Regions from separate parts of the Thalassotalea hakodatensis genome, predicted to be linked through region 4. Evidence: predicted binding sites of a transcription regulator. Region 4 holds the regulator's gene; each other region holds the start of a gene.
The links. Region 4 encodes LexA, which represses DNA repair genes until DNA is damaged. Its sites were predicted from a motif close to TACTGTATNNNNATACAGTA; they were not measured.
Positions count from the first base shown of each region.

Region 1: the regulator LexA is predicted to act here: its motif matches at 2,563-2,582, upstream of dinG (ATP-dependent DNA helicase DinG).
Region 2: the regulator LexA is predicted to act here: its motif matches at 2,006-2,025, upstream of QUE72_RS05255 (DNA recombination protein RmuC).
Region 3: the regulator LexA is predicted to act here: its motif matches at 2,480-2,499, upstream of dinB (DNA polymerase IV).

Region 1 is NZ_AP027365.1:1,952,527-1,956,752, reverse strand. It holds gene QUE72_RS08560 (DNA polymerase II) at 83-2,527, opposite strand; gene dinG (ATP-dependent DNA helicase DinG) at 2,636-4,226, shown strand, end outside.
Region 2 is NZ_AP027365.1:1,201,766-1,205,991, forward strand. It holds gene pabB (aminodeoxychorismate synthase component I) at 1-236, opposite strand, end outside; gene QUE72_RS05250 (fumarate hydratase) at 379-1,914, shown strand; gene QUE72_RS05255 (DNA recombination protein RmuC) at 2,038-3,384, shown strand; gene QUE72_RS05260 (GGDEF domain-containing protein) at 3,490-4,226, shown strand, end outside.
Region 3 is NZ_AP027365.1:3,102,425-3,106,650, reverse strand. It holds gene QUE72_RS13765 (FAD:protein FMN transferase) at 1-508, shown strand, start outside; gene nqrM ((Na+)-NQR maturation NqrM) at 536-760, shown strand; gene QUE72_RS13755 (IS4 family transposase) at 970-2,148, opposite strand; gene dinB (DNA polymerase IV) at 2,547-3,650, shown strand; gene katG (catalase/peroxidase HPI) at 3,814-4,226, opposite strand, start outside.
Region 4 is NZ_AP027365.1:154,177-158,402, reverse strand. It holds gene coxB (cytochrome c oxidase subunit II) at 1-845, opposite strand, end outside; gene lexA (transcriptional repressor LexA) at 1,412-2,035, opposite strand; gene QUE72_RS00670 (alpha/beta hydrolase) at 2,116-2,937, opposite strand; gene QUE72_RS00665 (nuclear transport factor 2 family protein) at 3,075-4,226, opposite strand, start outside.

The DNA.
Region 1 (4,226 bases), 1.8 Mb from region 4:
TAATTTAACTGAAACGCACGTTATTTTTCAGTTAGTTCTGTTATTAGTTAATCATTAGCAATCTATGGTAAAAGTTATACATTCAAAATAGCGATTGCTGAGGAGCCACTATTTGATCGAAAGATTCTCCGATAAACGGCAAAATAGCATCAGCAACAGCAGCTAATTGACGATCAATATACAACTGATAATCCATTGGTGCATTTACGTAGCCAACAACTTGTGGCCCCGATGTGGTTAATACATATTCAACCCAACCTTTATTTTGAAATCGTAGCGCTCTACCCTGTTGACTATTTATCTCATCGGCTGCACGTGCCGCTTTTATATGCGGTGGCACATTTTTGACATACAAGTGTAGTTTTCGACGAATACGTTTACGATATACCAATAGATGATCCAGCTCACCTTTTAAGGTTTGTTGCACAATACTGCGAACATAATCGATAACGGGTTCATCATTAAACACTTTACTATACAACGACTTTTGAAACTGTTTAGCAAGGGGAGTCCAGTCAGAGCGTACACTTTCTAACCCTTTAAAAATAATACTTTCAGTACCTTTTTTATTTACAATGCCGGCATATCGCTTTTTAGTGCCAACTTCTTGTCCTCTAATCGTAGGCATAAAAAATTTAATAAAATGGGTTTCAAATTCAATTTCTAATTGGCTGGTAATCTTGTATTTACGAGTTAGCTCTTCTTGCCAACGTTGATTAATCAAATCAGCAAGTTCATCTCCTTTTACTTTGCAAGCAGCTTGATCAAGATCATCAGGTACACTGACAAAAATAGAGTCTGTATCACCATATATAACTTGAAACCCTCTCTGTTCAATCCAACGTTTCGTCGTTTTTAGTAATTCATGACCACGTTTCGTAATAGAACTTGCGAGTCGAGGGTCAAAAAATCGACAACCGGTTGAACCTAATATACCGTAAAAGGAATTCATAATAATTTTGATCGCTTGTGAAAGCGCATCATTATGTTCAGCTTTTGCTTTGTCACGTTCAGACCATAATTCTTCAATAATATCGGGCAGAAAGTGTTTATCTCGGGAAAAATATGCACCGTCAAAACCTTCTATACTATGGTCAATATCGAGTAATCCTTCCACCATCCCCATGGGATCAATGTTAAAGGTACGAATAATACTGGGATACAAACTTTTAAAATCGAGGACCAATACGTTTTTATACAGTCCAGGTATTGAATTCATCACAAAGCCACCCGGCGACACTAACCCTTTCATTCCGTCGCCTAAATTAGGTGCAATATAACCAGCTCGATGTAACTTAGGCAAATAAAGGTTGGTAAATGCAGCAACTGATCCCCCTATTCTGTCAATTGATAAGCCAGTTAATTCAGCACGCAGTTTAGCAAACGATAACAAGTCAGTATGTTCAAATATCTGCAACACTAGTGCACAATCTTGCATGTTGTAGGCTGCTAAGGCTAATTTATCATGATGAAAATTATCAATGATTTCAGCCACTCGATTTTCAACATCTTCAACTTTTTTTCCAACACCGAGTAACTCTGTTGCCACGGAATCTAATGAAAAGCTACTAAAAGAATACGTTGCCGTTCTTAGTAAATCGATTCCGTCTATGATCACACGACCATTAATATCAATAAAAAGCTGCTCACTTGCGCGATTTTTCCTCCATCGTGGTTGTTTACCATCTCGTCCAATTGAAAACGTTAATCGATATAAGTCGAATCGTTGTTGTAAAATTTGAAAATCAAAGTTAATAACATTCCAACCAATAACAATATCGGGATCATATTCATGAAACCAACGGATAAGTGCTTGAAGTAACGCCTTTTCATTTGCGCACCAGACAATCTGCGGGTAGATATGACTCGCTTCATCTGTAGAGAGTTTATTAGAGTAACAACCAGTATTTTCACCGATCATCAGTACTGTTTTCACTGATTCTTGCTGATCAGACTCTAAATAAAGACCTATAGAAAATAATTCACCTTTTAGCGTGCATTCAATATCTAATGAAACAACTGAAAACGACACAGGAAAACGTAATTTACCTTCAACTAAAGACCTCGCTTTAACACCAGTAAATACAGGAGGACTACCTAACTGTTCATCAATTGATGATTGACATATAAACTCTACATTGGCGGTAATAAAGCGTTCCATCAAATACCGTTCATCTGGCCTAATATCATCTTCATAACGTTTAATATCATGATTTAATAGCACTTCACGGGCACGATAAAAGTGCTGCATTGAATTAAAATAGAACCCCGTGACTTGTTGCTGTTGAAAGGTTTTTAATGTTAACGGAGTAATTTTATTAACCGTTATTGCAGCCGCTTTTAGCAGAGCAAGAGACTTATCAACGTTTTCATTTTCGATAAAAAATAACGCCTGTTCATCATAAATATTGATACAACTAACGCCATCTTTGCTTTTTATCCAGTAAGATAAAACGATACCTGCTTGACTGTCGTAAGCCTGCCTCGTCAAAATAAAGCCTTTAATAGTTTTACACGATTGCAGCAAATAAAATCCTTAAAGTGTTATCAATCGCACCAGCGAACTGGTAATATATACAGCATTGTAAATTAAATTGACGCTAGAATAAACCGTCTCAGGGAGTTAAAGCTTTCTATGCTTTCCGATAATATAAAACAAGCAATACGAACAGCTTACAAAGCATTCGGTGAACACCTAGAGAACTTCAATCCTAGAAAACAACAAACCTTTTTAATTGCAGAAATAGCAAAAACGCTTGCAGGAGAATACAGCAAAGATCGTAAAATAATCGCGATAGAAGCAGGTACTGGTACAGGTAAATCACTTGCGTATTCCTTAGGCGCTATTCCACTGGCTAAAGCGAAAGACAAAAAAATATGTATTTCAACAGCAACCGTCGCATTGCAAGAACAACTAGTGGAGAAAGACTTACCTTTTTTAAAGCAACATAGCGGCATTGATTTTTCATTCACACTGGTAAAAGGTCGACAGCGCTATGTATGCCGACAAAAATTAACTGCAGCAGTAAGCGCGCAAGACACCCCACAGCCCGGTTTTACCTTCGCTGAAAAACCCTCTGAGCGTGACATAACACTTTTAAAACAATTGCATAAAGCTTTAATGGAAAATCACTGGCAAGGTGATAGAGATTCATGGACAGATCCTATTCCGCATCATATTTGGCAACTTATTCAGTCTGATAAATACAGCTGTTTAAGAAATGTAGCTGATCATACGCATTGTCCGTTTCATAAAGCACGAGAAACCATGGATAACAGCGATGTGTTAGTGATTAACCACAGTTTGCTCTTGGCAGATCTTGAAATGGGTGGTGGTAAAATTTTACCTGATCCAGAAGATACTTATTATATTATTGACGAAGCGCACCACCTACCGAAAATAACCCGTGATCACGCCAGTGCTGCAATTGCCTTAAAAGGTGCAACAGAATGGCTAGATAAACTTAAAGAGTTAGCGGATAAAATGGCAAAGCTAATCAAGTCGCAAAGTGCTATTTCACCGTCATTAAAACTAGCAGATGACTGCACAGATCTCCTCACTGATTTACAAAAAGTTCTTACCTTCATTGATGCTAACAAAAGCATCTATTTTGTGCCTAATAAGCGTACTAAGTTTTCTACAGACAAAGACAATACCGTTTATCGTTTTGAACATGGTGTGCTGCCTAAGGCTATAAAGCAACCCGCAGAAGATTTAGAAGAGCTTAGTAAAAAATGTTTAAACCACGCGAATAAATTATATTTTCTGTTAATGGAAGCGGTAAAAGACGGTGAAGTAGCAAGTTATTTAGCCGAACCTCTATTATCAGAGTATGGTTTTTTAAGTCAGCGACTAGAAAACTTTCATGCCTTATGGGCTATGTATGCAAAAGTTGATAGTGAGAAAGCAGCACCGGTTGCTCGTTGGTGTGAATTAACTGAACATAAAAAACTTGATTACTTATTAGCAGCATCCCCCATTGAAGTAGGCTTTACCTTGGAAGATAAGTTATGGTCTAAATGTGAAGGAGCTGTACTTTGCTCTGCAACCATAATGGCGTTAAATTCATTTGATCATTTCCGCCGACAAGTAGGCCTAAGTAATACTGATGGTACCCAGTATCAAAAGGTGGACTCGCCTTTTGATTATCAACAGTGCGCACAATTGAAAATAATTGATACTGAATACGAGCCAAGTGATGAACGCTTTACCGATGAATTAATTC
Region 2 (4,226 bases), 1.0 Mb from region 4:
AAGGTCGTTTTTTGCTGATTTTGTTCAATAACGATTTGTTGATCATCGGCAATAATGGTCGCGCGGGGTTGCCAAACGATAAGGTCAAATTGGCTATCGATATGCCCTCTACTTGAAGAGTCAAGCCACATAGCCCAAGGCTGTTTGGCAAGTGGAGTGAAAACTTCAGCAGGGGTATAAGCATGACCAAAGTGTAAAGGTTTCGCGGTGATAATTGTTTTACAATGCTGCGACAATGTGAGTACCCGTTAAATATTCAAACGCCGCTACTAGCGAGCGCGATTCAAGCAGGGTATCATATCGGCAAAAATATAACTTTCAATACTTTCGCTATAGTTATTGTAGAAAGATCACACTGAAAATCGTTAAAGGGCAACCATGGCTATTATTAAACAACAAGATATGATCGACAGCATTGCTGATGCTTTGCAATATATCTCTTATTATCACCCATTAGATTTTGTTCAAGCATTAGAAAAGGCTTACCACAAAGAAGAAAGCCAAGCAGCTAAAGATGCTATTGCACAAATACTCATTAATTCGCGTATGTCAGCGCATGGTAAACGTCCTATTTGTCAAGATACGGGTATTGTTACTTGTTTTGTAAATATCGGTATGGAAGTGCAATGGGATAAAACCGATATGACCATTCAGCAAATGGTAGATGAAGGAACACGTCGTGCGTACTTGAACCCTGATAATCCTTTAAGGGCGTCAATTGTTGCTGACCCAGCAGGCGCTCGTAAGAACACTAAAGATAATACGCCATCTGTTGTTCATATTAACATGGTTGCTGGTAATGAAGTTGAAGTGATGATTGCAGCGAAAGGCGGCGGCAGTGAAAATAAAACTAAAATGGCTATGTTAAACCCAAGTGATTCTATCGCTGACTGGGTTGTTAAAACATTACCTACCATGGGAGCTGGCTGGTGTCCGCCTGGCATGATCGGTATTGGCGTGGGTGGAACAGCTGAGAAAGCTGGGGTACTTGCAAAAGAAAGTTTAATGGATCCCGTTAATATTCAAGAGTTAATTGATCGTGGGCCAGAAAATGCCGAAGAAGCATTACGTTTAGAAATTTACGAACGTGTCAATAAACTTGGTATTGGTGCTCAAGGCTTAGGCGGTTTAACAACGGTTGTTGATGTTAAGGTTAACTCAGTACCAACGCATGCTGCGTCTAAACCTGTGGTGATGATCCCAAATTGTGCTGCTACACGTCATGTTCATTTTCATCTAGACGGTAATGGCCCTGCTGATTTAACACCACCTAAATTAGAAGAGTGGCCAGAAATTACCTGGGAAGTTGGTGAAAATGTTCGCCGAGTAAATGTTAATGGCTTAACTAAAGCCGATATTGCAGAATGGAAAACTGGCGAAACCGTATTACTGTCAGGGAAAATTTTAACGGGTCGTGATGCGGCACATAAAAAAATTCAAGAGTTATTAGCTTCTGGCGAAGGCTTACCTGCGGGGGTCGATTTCACTAATAAATTTATCTATTACGTTGGCCCCGTTGATGCGATTGGTGATGAAGCGGTAGGTCCTGCTGGCCCAACAACGGCAACACGCATGGATAAATTTACCGAAATGATGTTAGCTGATACTGGCTTATTAGGTACTATCGGTAAAGCTGAGCGAGGCCCAGCAACGGTAGAAAGCATAAAGCAGCATAAGTCGGTTTATTTAATGGCTGTTGGCGGCGCGGCATATTTAGTGTCAAAAGCCATTAAAAAAGCGCGAGTTGTCGCTTTTGAAGAGTTAGGTATGGAAGCTATCTATGAATTTGATGTGGAAGATATGCCCGTTACTGTTGCAGTTGACTCTACAGGTGAGTCAGCACACGTTACTGGACCAGCCATTTGGCAAGCAAAAATTGAAGAGCTCGACGACGCATTAACACCGAAGAAATAAATACTTCTGTCGTTTATGATTAAGATAAAGCGGCAAGTAAAATCTGCCGCTTTTTTTAATGGTTGGCATTAGTGTTTTGTTATGCTTAAATGACTGTTCATATTTACAGTGTTTATTGGTGTTATGCTAACATTTATCCTCGATTTCTTTCAGCAACTCTCCACATCTCAACTGCTCTTTAGTTTTTCTTGTTTATTCGTGTCTTTATTGATCGGCATTATGCTTGGGAATATAAACGGAAAGGCAAGCCGCGAACAATTAAAAACGCTATTACAGCAGCATATGCAATTACTTATACAGCAACAACAGCAATTATTTTCTGAGCATAAATTTGCACAACATCAATTGTTTTCTGAACAGGCAACATTACAGCAACAGCAGGCGCGTGATGATGCACATATGCTGCAATCAATGTTGCATAAACACCAACAAGATTTTACTAAAACACAAACGGTTGCTCTTGAGCAATTACTAGATGTTATTGCAAAACATAATCAATCAAACCGTGAAGAACAAGCAAAGTCATTAACGATTGCCAGTGATAAAATAGCGAACAAAGTTTCAGAGTTAACTGGTGCAACGGATAATCGTTTAAAAGAAATCAGTGAACAGGTAGAGAAGCGACTTGCGGATGGCTTTGAAAAAACCAGTAAAACGTTTAGCGATATTGTTAAGCGTTTAGCATTAATAGATGATGCACAGAAAAAAATAACAGAATTATCTAGCAACGTAGTATCACTGCAAGAAGTCTTATCTGACAAGCGTTCTCGTGGTGCCTTTGGTGAGGTACAGCTTAGTGCGTTAATTCGTAATGTTTTACCAGAACAACATTTTAGCCTACAACATACTTTGTCTAATAATCGAGTGGCTGATTGTATTTTATGGCTACCAGAACCAACAGGTAACGTTGTTATTGATGCTAAGTTCCCATTAGAAAACTACAAAGTGATGACTGATATACATCACAGCGACTTGACTCGTAAAGCGGCGGAAAGACAATTTAAAGCGGATATAAAAAAACATATTAATGACATAAGCAGTAAGTACTTGATTGATGGTGAAACAGCCGATGGCGCAATTATGTTTATTCCTGCAGAAGCGATATTTGCTGAAATACATCGTCATTTTCCTGATTTAGTGGAGCATGCGAATAATCAAAGGGTTTGGTTAACTTCTCCAACTACGCTAATGGCTGTTTTAACTACAGCCCGAGCGGTACTTAAAGATGAAGCTACACGAGAACAAGTGCATATTATTAAAGCACATCTAGGTGAGCTATCTGCTGACTTTTCCCGATTTAAACTGCGCTTTAATAACCTTGCTCGGCATATTGATCAAGCGTCAGTTGATGTTAAACAAATTCATACCTCGGCAGATAAAATATCTGCTCGGTTCGACAAGATAGAGCAAGTAGACTTATCCCAAGAAGATAAATTAAAGGCACAGTTACTTCATGAAAAAACCAGTTGATTGCCGCTTATATCACACCATACAATAGCGTTTACGGTTGTCACCTTGTCTAGAGGTGCAATGAAATAAAAAATGTCGAAAAATAACAATGATAGGGCTGTATAGTTGTTGCAAAAAATTGAAGGTATAAAAACCACATTATGGACAGGGCTAGCAGTCAGCATATTCTTTGTTGTTGCTTGTTATAGTCAATCGTATTGGTTAAGTAAAATAAATCTAATCGAACAGGTTGTGTTAGGGTTATTTGCTGTAGGTATCATTTTTACTGCACAATTTAGTAGAAGTCGATATACCTTACTTATCATTAGTTTACTTAGCGTTTATTTACTCTTTCAACAACAATTGGTCAGTAATGACTGGTTTATTCAACACCAAGAGTGGATATTTTTATCTGCGATGTTCATCTTAAGCTTTTTGGTGAATGTGAAAGATCGTAGTTTAATTTCTGTCCATGGTGGATTGCGCCTAGCTGCTATTTTTTCTTGTATTCTTTTGGCAAAAGGTTGGTTGTTATTCGGTGAATATTTAACTGCCCAAACCTTACTACTTGGCTGGCCTGCACAACTTAGCGCGCATATAACGATTACACTTCCATTGCTGCTTTCCTGTAGCTATATATTGTTTCAATCGTTGCGATACCCTAGCTTATTAATCGCTTCTTTACTCACAAGTTTACTGGTTGCGAGTTTAGCGTATTATCAACAATTAACTTTACCTTTGAGTGCAATACTTACACTGTTGTTAGTGCACTATATTATGGTGGTGGTCATTGATTCATATTATCTTGCCTATCGCGATGAACTCACAACTATTCCATCCCGTAGAGCATTAAATCAGTACGC
Region 3 (4,226 bases), 1.3 Mb from region 4:
TTACGTTGATCTATCAACCATTGCCAAGGGGTATGCAGTTGACTTAGTGGCTGAATATTTAGATGAAGTTGGTGCTCATAATTACCTTGTAGAAATAGGGGGGGAATTACGTGCAAAAGGTTTTAAACATACTGGTGAATTATGGTCGGTTGCGATAGAAAAACCAGTCACAACTGAGCGAGCTGTGCATCAAATTATCATTCCAAAAGATAATGCGATTGCGACATCAGGAGACTATCGAAAATATTTTGAAGAAGAGGGTCAACGTTTTTCTCATATTATTGATCCTGATACAGGTAAACCGATAAATCATACTCTAGTGTCAGTGACGGTAATTCATCCATCTTCAATGACAGCTGACGGTCTATCTACCGCCATGATGTTAATGGGTCCTGAAAAAGCGTTTGAGTTTGCAGAAACACATCAGATAGCTGCTTACTTGATCAGCAAATCAGAAAATGGCTTTATCGAGCAAATTACGGTAGAATTTATGCCGTATTTGAAATAGTAATGGCTGAATATAAGGGCTGTAATAATGGCAATATTTTTAGTGACCTTTGGCTTTTTTCTACTGATAGTTGTAGCAATGGCTGTAGGCTATATTTTTCAGCAAAAGTCACTTGCAGGTAGTTGTGGGGGCCTGGGTACCCTAGGTATCGATAAAGCATGTGATTGTGATGATCCTTGTGAAAAACGTCAAGAGAAAGAGCGTAAAGCTGCTATCAAAGCAGAACATAAAATAGATATCAAAAATATATAAAAATAGCGGCTGAAAGCCGCTATTTTTTTCCTTTTAGTTTCATAACTCAATTCATACCAATTCGCATAAAGATTAAGTCAGTTCAGAGCGATGTCAGAGGTGGGAGAATAAACGAAACGTGTGCAGATATAGTTGTTTCTACATCAAACACGTTTTGCGCAATTATCGCGCCTCTAACACGCTCCCAAAGGGCTGACGGATCCCCATTTTTATATAACTGAACATATTTGATAATAAGCTAAAAAGTTTTCTCGACTTTTCTGTAGATAGTGATTTTTAATTTTGTGGAGTCTATGCCGAATTACTTGCTTCGCCAATGTAAGAAACGATAGAACTCTGCGGTGTTTTATCGTATTAGCCTGAAACATTATTTGCCAATTGCGCTGCTCCGCTTCAAAGCCAACAAACCAAAGTAATAGACTGGCTAAACATGCAATTAAGCACAAGGCACTCATTCGCCTTACGCCTTGTGTTTTACTAAACCGCCACGAAAAGCCATATTGTTGGCTTTTGTCATCGCGAAAGTTTTGCTCAATTTGCATCCTTTTACTGTACAACTTAATTACTTGATCACTAGTGAGTGTATTATCTGATGTTGCGAGTAACCATGGCTCATGAGCATGCCGTCGATACATGCGAGTATCTTTAGTAAAACGGCTATTCCCTTTTCGTCCTTTGTATTTTCCTTTGTACAAATGGAGAAATGCATCACATGCTGTTGGACTGTGTTGAGTAACCCTCGCTTTGCCAAGTCGAGTTGGTTGACAGCTCGCTCCCTGATGAAAGGCAGGGAGTTTTTCCCAAGTATTTTTACCTTCTAACTTACATGTCATCGTGCCTCTGAGACGGCCAATAAAGTGCCATCCTAATGAACGGACTTTAGTATACCAAGGAGTAAGAAAACCACCATCTGACAAAATATAAACGGACCGGTGTTCACCAATAACTTGAAGGAGGTTGTCTAAAAATCTGGCATTGGTTTCTGGCGTATCAAAATCTTTTAATTCAACAACCATGTTGTAAAGCACTAAAGAACGGCCGTCAACGAGTAAACTCGCTCTAAGCAGGTGGTAATCTGAACGACAACAACCACTCCAGTCCACTGCAATGGCTAAATAAGGCAAGTTGCTAATGATTGGTTTGGCCAACGAAGCGTATATTTCAACTTGTTGGTTAAACAAATGCTCGTTATTAAGAAAACGATCAACCCTTTTTATTTTATGCTTAATGTTCGCACGCCCAGCTAAGTAACGCCCCAAACTTGTTAAGGTTAATCTATCAGACGCTATAAGTGCTTCAGAGCATGCTTTAAGTGTCTTCATTCTCGCTTGATTGAAATTCGATAAGGACTTATCAAAGAAGTTATGGCAAAGTAAGGATTCAGGCATAGCATTTTACTCTTATTTTTGTTTTGGCGAACTAATAAGATCATAAAATGTTGTGCCTGTCATTTTTTGGGGATTCGTCAGCCCAAAGGGCGAGTTTAAACGCTTCATAGCCTGTGTTGTTGATTTTGAAAAGGACGCTACAAGAATGTAGCTTATTAGAGAACGCAGGAGACGTTCTCCTGAATAACCATTCTCTGCAATCAACGCCGTGCCTCTAAAGCGTTTAACTCTCGCTGAATGACTGAATATTTATGCGAATTGGTATCATTTACGTGTCAACTGTTGAGCATGCTCCACTCCATGAGCTTGCGATAACCCATAAAATATGAAATACTGTTTTTATATACAGTTTATTTTGCTTGTTTGAGTCTCTCATTCGCTTTGAATATAAATGCCGTATGACAAACGTAATTATGCCTAATGCAAAACGTAAAATAATCCATATAGATATGGATGCTTTTTACGTGTCAGTTGAAATACGAGATAATCCTGAGCTGCAAGGTAAGCCAGTTGCCGTTGGCGGTCCTGGAAATACCAGAGGGGTTTTATCGACGTGTAATTATATTGCAAGAAAGTATGGCGTACGTTCAGCCATGGCAAATAGTGTTGCGTTAAGAAAATGCCCTGAATTATTAATAGTGCCGGGTAGAATGTCGGTGTATAAAGAAACGAGTTCAAGGCTTCATGAGATATTTCAACGCTATACATCAAAAATAGAACCATTATCACTCGATGAGGCCTATTTAGATGTAACTGACTGCCCATTATTTTCCGGTTCTGCAACGTTAATCGCGCAAGATATCAGAAAAGTTATCTTTGATGAGTTACAGTTAACTGCCTCGGCTGGTATCGCGCCACTAAAGTTTCTTGCCAAAATAGCATCAGATCAACATAAACCAAATGGTCAATGTGTTATTGCGCCAGACAGCGTTATGGCGTTTATTGAAAGTATGCCACTGAATAAAATACCTGGTGTTGGAAAAGTCACGTTTAATAAACTTCAACAGCATGGCTTACATACGGGAGCGGATGTTAGGCAAAGCTCACAAACTGTTTTGATGAAAACATTCGGTAAATTAGGCGCTTCTTTATGGCAAAAATGTCATGGCATAGATAATAGAGCGGTAGAGGTTACCAGAGTGAGAAAATCAGTTGGTGTTGAACACACGTTCTCTAAAGATAAAAATGAGCTTGATGAATTAACTGATTATATGTTGCAGTCATTAATACCCGAGTTATTAACACGTTCAAAATCATATACCGTTGAACGTGGGATCAGTAAGCTTGGTGTAAAAGTTAAGTTTAACGATTTTCATCAAACTACCAAAGAAATACAACATCAAGATATTGATTCAGCGTCATTTATATTATTACTAAAAGAAGCATTATCAAGAGGTGAAGGGAAACCTGTTAGATTGTTAGGGGTTCATATTGGTTTAAAAGATATTGAACCAAAGGTAAATCAGCAATATCAATTTGAATTAGCGTTGCCTACCAATTAACCGCATTAATATTAAAGATAATATAAGACTAAGGTCACATGTGTTGATATGTAATATAGACAGTAAACAGTAAAGTGATATACAAGGGTTATGTTTTTTATGAACGGCATAACCCTTGTTTGTATCATAAGACTCTTTAAAGCTTACTTAACCCGAGCTCAGATTACTTAACATCAAAACGATCTAGCATCATCACTTTAGTCCAAGCGGCTATAAAGTCTTCAACAAATTTTTCTTTGGCATCGTCACAGGCATAAACTTCCGCTATTGCTCTTAATTCAGAGTTAGAGGCAAAAACTAAGTCACAACGTGTTGCAGACCAGCGTTCTTTACCTGATTTTCGATCAATACCTTTATACAGGTTATATTCTTCTGATTTCTGCCATTTGGTATTCATGTCAAGTAAGTTGATGAAATAATCGTTAGTTAACATGCCAGAAGTATCGGTTAAAATGCCATGATTACTTTGTAAGTAATTGATATTTATAGCTCTAAAACCACCAATAAGCACTGTCATCTCTGGCGCCGTTAACGTGAGTAAGTTTGCTTTATCTAGCATCAACTCTTCGGGTGTTG
Region 4 (4,226 bases):
GGTTGATGACATGCTGCACAATAAGCGGTGTATGTAGTTTCACCCAAGGTCATTAATTCATCCATCGACAATGATGCATTTAATGACGCCGCTTCAGCAGCTTTTGCTTCTTCTTTCAGGCGATTTTGTTCTTCAACCCAAGCAAGGTAATCTTGCTCTGTTTTTACTTCAACAACCACAGGCATATAACCATGATCTTTACCGCATAACTCGGCACATTGCCCGCGATAAATACCGGGTTCAGGTACGTTTGCCCATGCTTCGTTGATAAAACCCGGATTGGCATCCTGTTTAACAGCAAATGCCGGTACCCACCAAGAGTGAATTACATCATCAGACGTGATCAGAAAACGTACTTTTTTATTGGCTGGAATTACCAAGTGTTTATCAACTTCTAAAAGATAATTTTCGCCTTTTACGTCACCTAAGCCCGCTCTGTTATCGAACTGTTCACGCGGAGTGGATAATACAGAGTAGAATTCAATGTCTTGATCAAAATACTTATAATGCCATTTCCACTGAGACCCAGTCACTTGAATGGTTAAATCAGAATTATCATTATTTTCCATCGCGATTAACGTATTGGTTGCTGGCCATGCCATTGCGATCAAAATGATAATAGGAATTACTGTCCATAACACTTCAACCTTAGTGCTTTCATGGAACGTTGCAGGTTTAAAGCCTTTCGACTTTCGATGGAAAATCATTGACCAGATCATGGCGCCAAATACAACAACACCTATCCCCGTACAAATATACAAAGCATACATGTGTAGTCCGTATACTTCGTTACTTATCTCTGTGACCCCAGGGGTCATGTTTAACGTTGAATCAGCCCAAGCCATACCGGGAAATAAAATTCCAGATAACAGCCAACCTAGGTTACGTCTTTTCACTCGACATCTCCTTATACCCTTTCTAAGTCAAAAACAAAGTACTTTAGTATTACTTAGCTCTTATTTACTTATGTTTTTGATGCGATTTTATTGTTATTTTTTATGGCGATTTTTTAAACAGGTGAAAGTTCGCCTTATTATTAGTGTTGTTTACTTTCTGTTCTAGAATTACTTAATATTTGATCTGGGTCAATTTTTAATTTGATCGACATAAGCAATAAAAAGATAATAAATACAATTGAGTATAAACTCTAAACGACTGGAGGGTGCATTACACAGGGCATAGCGCAAATGTATACTTTTTAAGCATTTACTCTAAAAAAGTTTTTTCTTCGCTTTATTATAGATGGCGATTATTTAAACAGAAAAGCACTTATACACAGGGTTATTTGGTAGTGAGCACTGGTTAATATGAAGATTTAGCAATTAAAGGTTGATTTTTAATCAAGAGAATGAAAAACAGGTGTTATTCCCCAGAAAAAGCGATAATACCTGTTTACCAGCAATACAATTATTTACATCCAATCGGCAGATCGAATTACACCTACCGCCAAACCTTCAATATTGAAATGTTGGCTGGTTAAATCGACTTTTATCGGTGAGAAGTCTTCGTTCTCAGCATGAAGGTATACAACATTACCATCTCGCTTCAAACGCTTCACCGTTACATCATCTTCAACTCTGGCCACAACAACCTGACCATTTTGTACATCAGTCGTTTGATGAACGGCAAGCAAATCACCGTCGAAGATACCAATGTCTTTCATGCTTTCGCCGTTCACTCGTAATAAGTAATCTGCTGCAGGGTGAAACAAACTACCATCAATTTGGTACCTTTCTTCAACATGCTCTTGTGCAAGAATAGGTTCGCCTGCGGCTACTCTACCTATTAAAGGTAAACCTTGTTCCTCAACAAAATCGTCAGCTAACCTAATACCACGAGAGGTACCTGGTAACATTTCAATGTAACCTTTTTTAGCAAGCGCCTTTAAGTGCTCTTCTGCAGCGTTAGCAGATTTAAAACCAAAAAAGGTCGCTATTTCTGCACGGGTAGGCGGCATACCAGTTTCTGATATTTTCTCTTTAATCAGATCAAAAATTTGTTCTTGTCTGTTAGTTAATGGCTTAAACTCGCTCACGGTTATTCCCTGTATATATGGACAGCTTCACTGTTAGTATATACAGCCTGTAAATAATCGCAACTGTGTGATTAAAACTTTTAATTTTTTAAACTTTCAACAAAGTTATCGTATGCTTTTAACGCTTTCGGTACTGAAATAAATGGGTTGTCCGCATGGCCAGCATCAGCACTATAGCTAGATTGCCAATACAAATTTTTAGGAGCCTTTGTTTTTAACGCTTCAAGTAGCCCTTCAAATGAACCAGTTATAATATCATTCTCTTTGGCGCCTAAGCTTAAATATAAAAACAGCGGCTTCCCTGACGTGTTAGCTAAATGTTTACTAAATTGTTTTACCACCACGGAGTCGTCATACCAAGCTGCGGGGCTGAAGGCAAAATAGCCAGTAAATAGCTCTGGTTTGTTTACCAGGGTGTATAACACGAAACTTCCGCCCGCTGAGAAGCCGCTTAATATTCGGTTTTGATTAACATTAAATTGTTTTTCAATATGCGGTATGAGTTCTTTTTCAATAAAGGCTAAAAACAAATCTGCTTTGCCAAAGATTTCTGGGTTATTTTCTGTAGCTGGACGAGCTTCTATATTCACATCCTTTCTTGCATAAGGGGGGACTAAATCACGGTTGCGGGTATCTTGCCAAAATAGATTAGGTATTGAGACTAGAATTGTATCTTCAGCTAATTGCTGTTCACTTAATGAATGCAACGACTCATCCCAACGTTTTAAATTAAAATTCCCGTCTGATCTTATAATGAGCGGATACTGTTTGTTCTGATCATACGTTTTAGGTAAACGAATAAAAACTTTTCTATGTTCATCAAGTGTTTCAGAATAAATGGTTTGATCAATATAACTAGAGGTGTATTCCTGCCTATATTGTTGACTGATGTTATATCCCATAACTATTAACAAGATGCTAATCACACCCGCTGTTACTTTACTCTTTATTTTTCGCACAGTGATTCCTTGAGTCTGTTGATCTTCCGAAATTAAATTTTGTTCGAACGAAACACGAAGAGCAACAGACCTTTACATGATTAACGATTATAATCCCACAACAAATTCTTAATTTGCCATTTACCCTTCAATTTAACTAAATGCAGGTACTCAATCCAGTTATCTGAAACCATTTTCACCGTGGCTATATTGTTGTGTTGATCTAATACAGTGACTTGATTCGTCATAATAGGCGGAAAGCGTATACCGCTTCGGTTCCAGTAAGTTGCATGTTCAATCATCCGTTGATAAGTCGTTTCACGCAAAGAAACTTCACCATTTGGGGCAGGAAACGGTGGTACCGTATGTTTTGACAAGTCAGGGTGCATGACTGATTTCATTAACTTAGGGTCTAATTGTTTTAAGGCGTTAAGATAATCAATTGATACTTGTTTAATGGCTTCAATCTCTTTTTTATCATTCAGCACCGCCTTAGGAAGTAAATTAGGTATCTTTTCGCTTTGCAAGTCATATTTTGTTCGGCCAGTATATTGTCCTTGGCTATCATAGTGTTTTATTGCGTAAGCAAAGCCCCATGCATTGAGCGTCAATTGGTAGTTCTGATCATAATAAGCATATTTAATATGCAAACCCAGCTCATTGTATGTATCTTCGTAATAAGCAATACCGTCTTTGTTATTAACAATATTAAGCGCCTTATCTAGGTTAAAATGACGGTAAGGATTGCCAGCATCATCATATTCAATCGCAGTGTCATTAAAGGGGAAATAAGGTGATAACGGCTGTTTTACGCCTGCAGTATTAAATCGTTGCTCAATCACCAAGTTGTTATGTTTGCGCCAGCGATACTCAGCAATGTTCCAACGCGATTCCATCGCTTTATCATCTGCATCATAAAAATTGAGCTGTTCAACAAACCCAGTATCATCAATACGATACACTTCTTTAAATACGCCGCGAATATTTGGCATTCTTTTATTGTTGATATCGTAAAAGGTAAGTGTTTTTTTGCCTGTAGAATAGTCAATTTTTACGCGCTTTACTGCAAAATGCGTTAACGGATGAAGTTTTGCATTTTGATAAGTATTGTTAATTATCTCTACCAGCTTTTCCGCCTCATTGTACTTAAAAACATAGTGCGGTTGCTTTGCAGCCTGTTGTGGTGAAATAGGTAAAATACCTTTAGTTTCTGCATGTAAAGAGACATGATTATAACGAAGCGAAGCATAGTA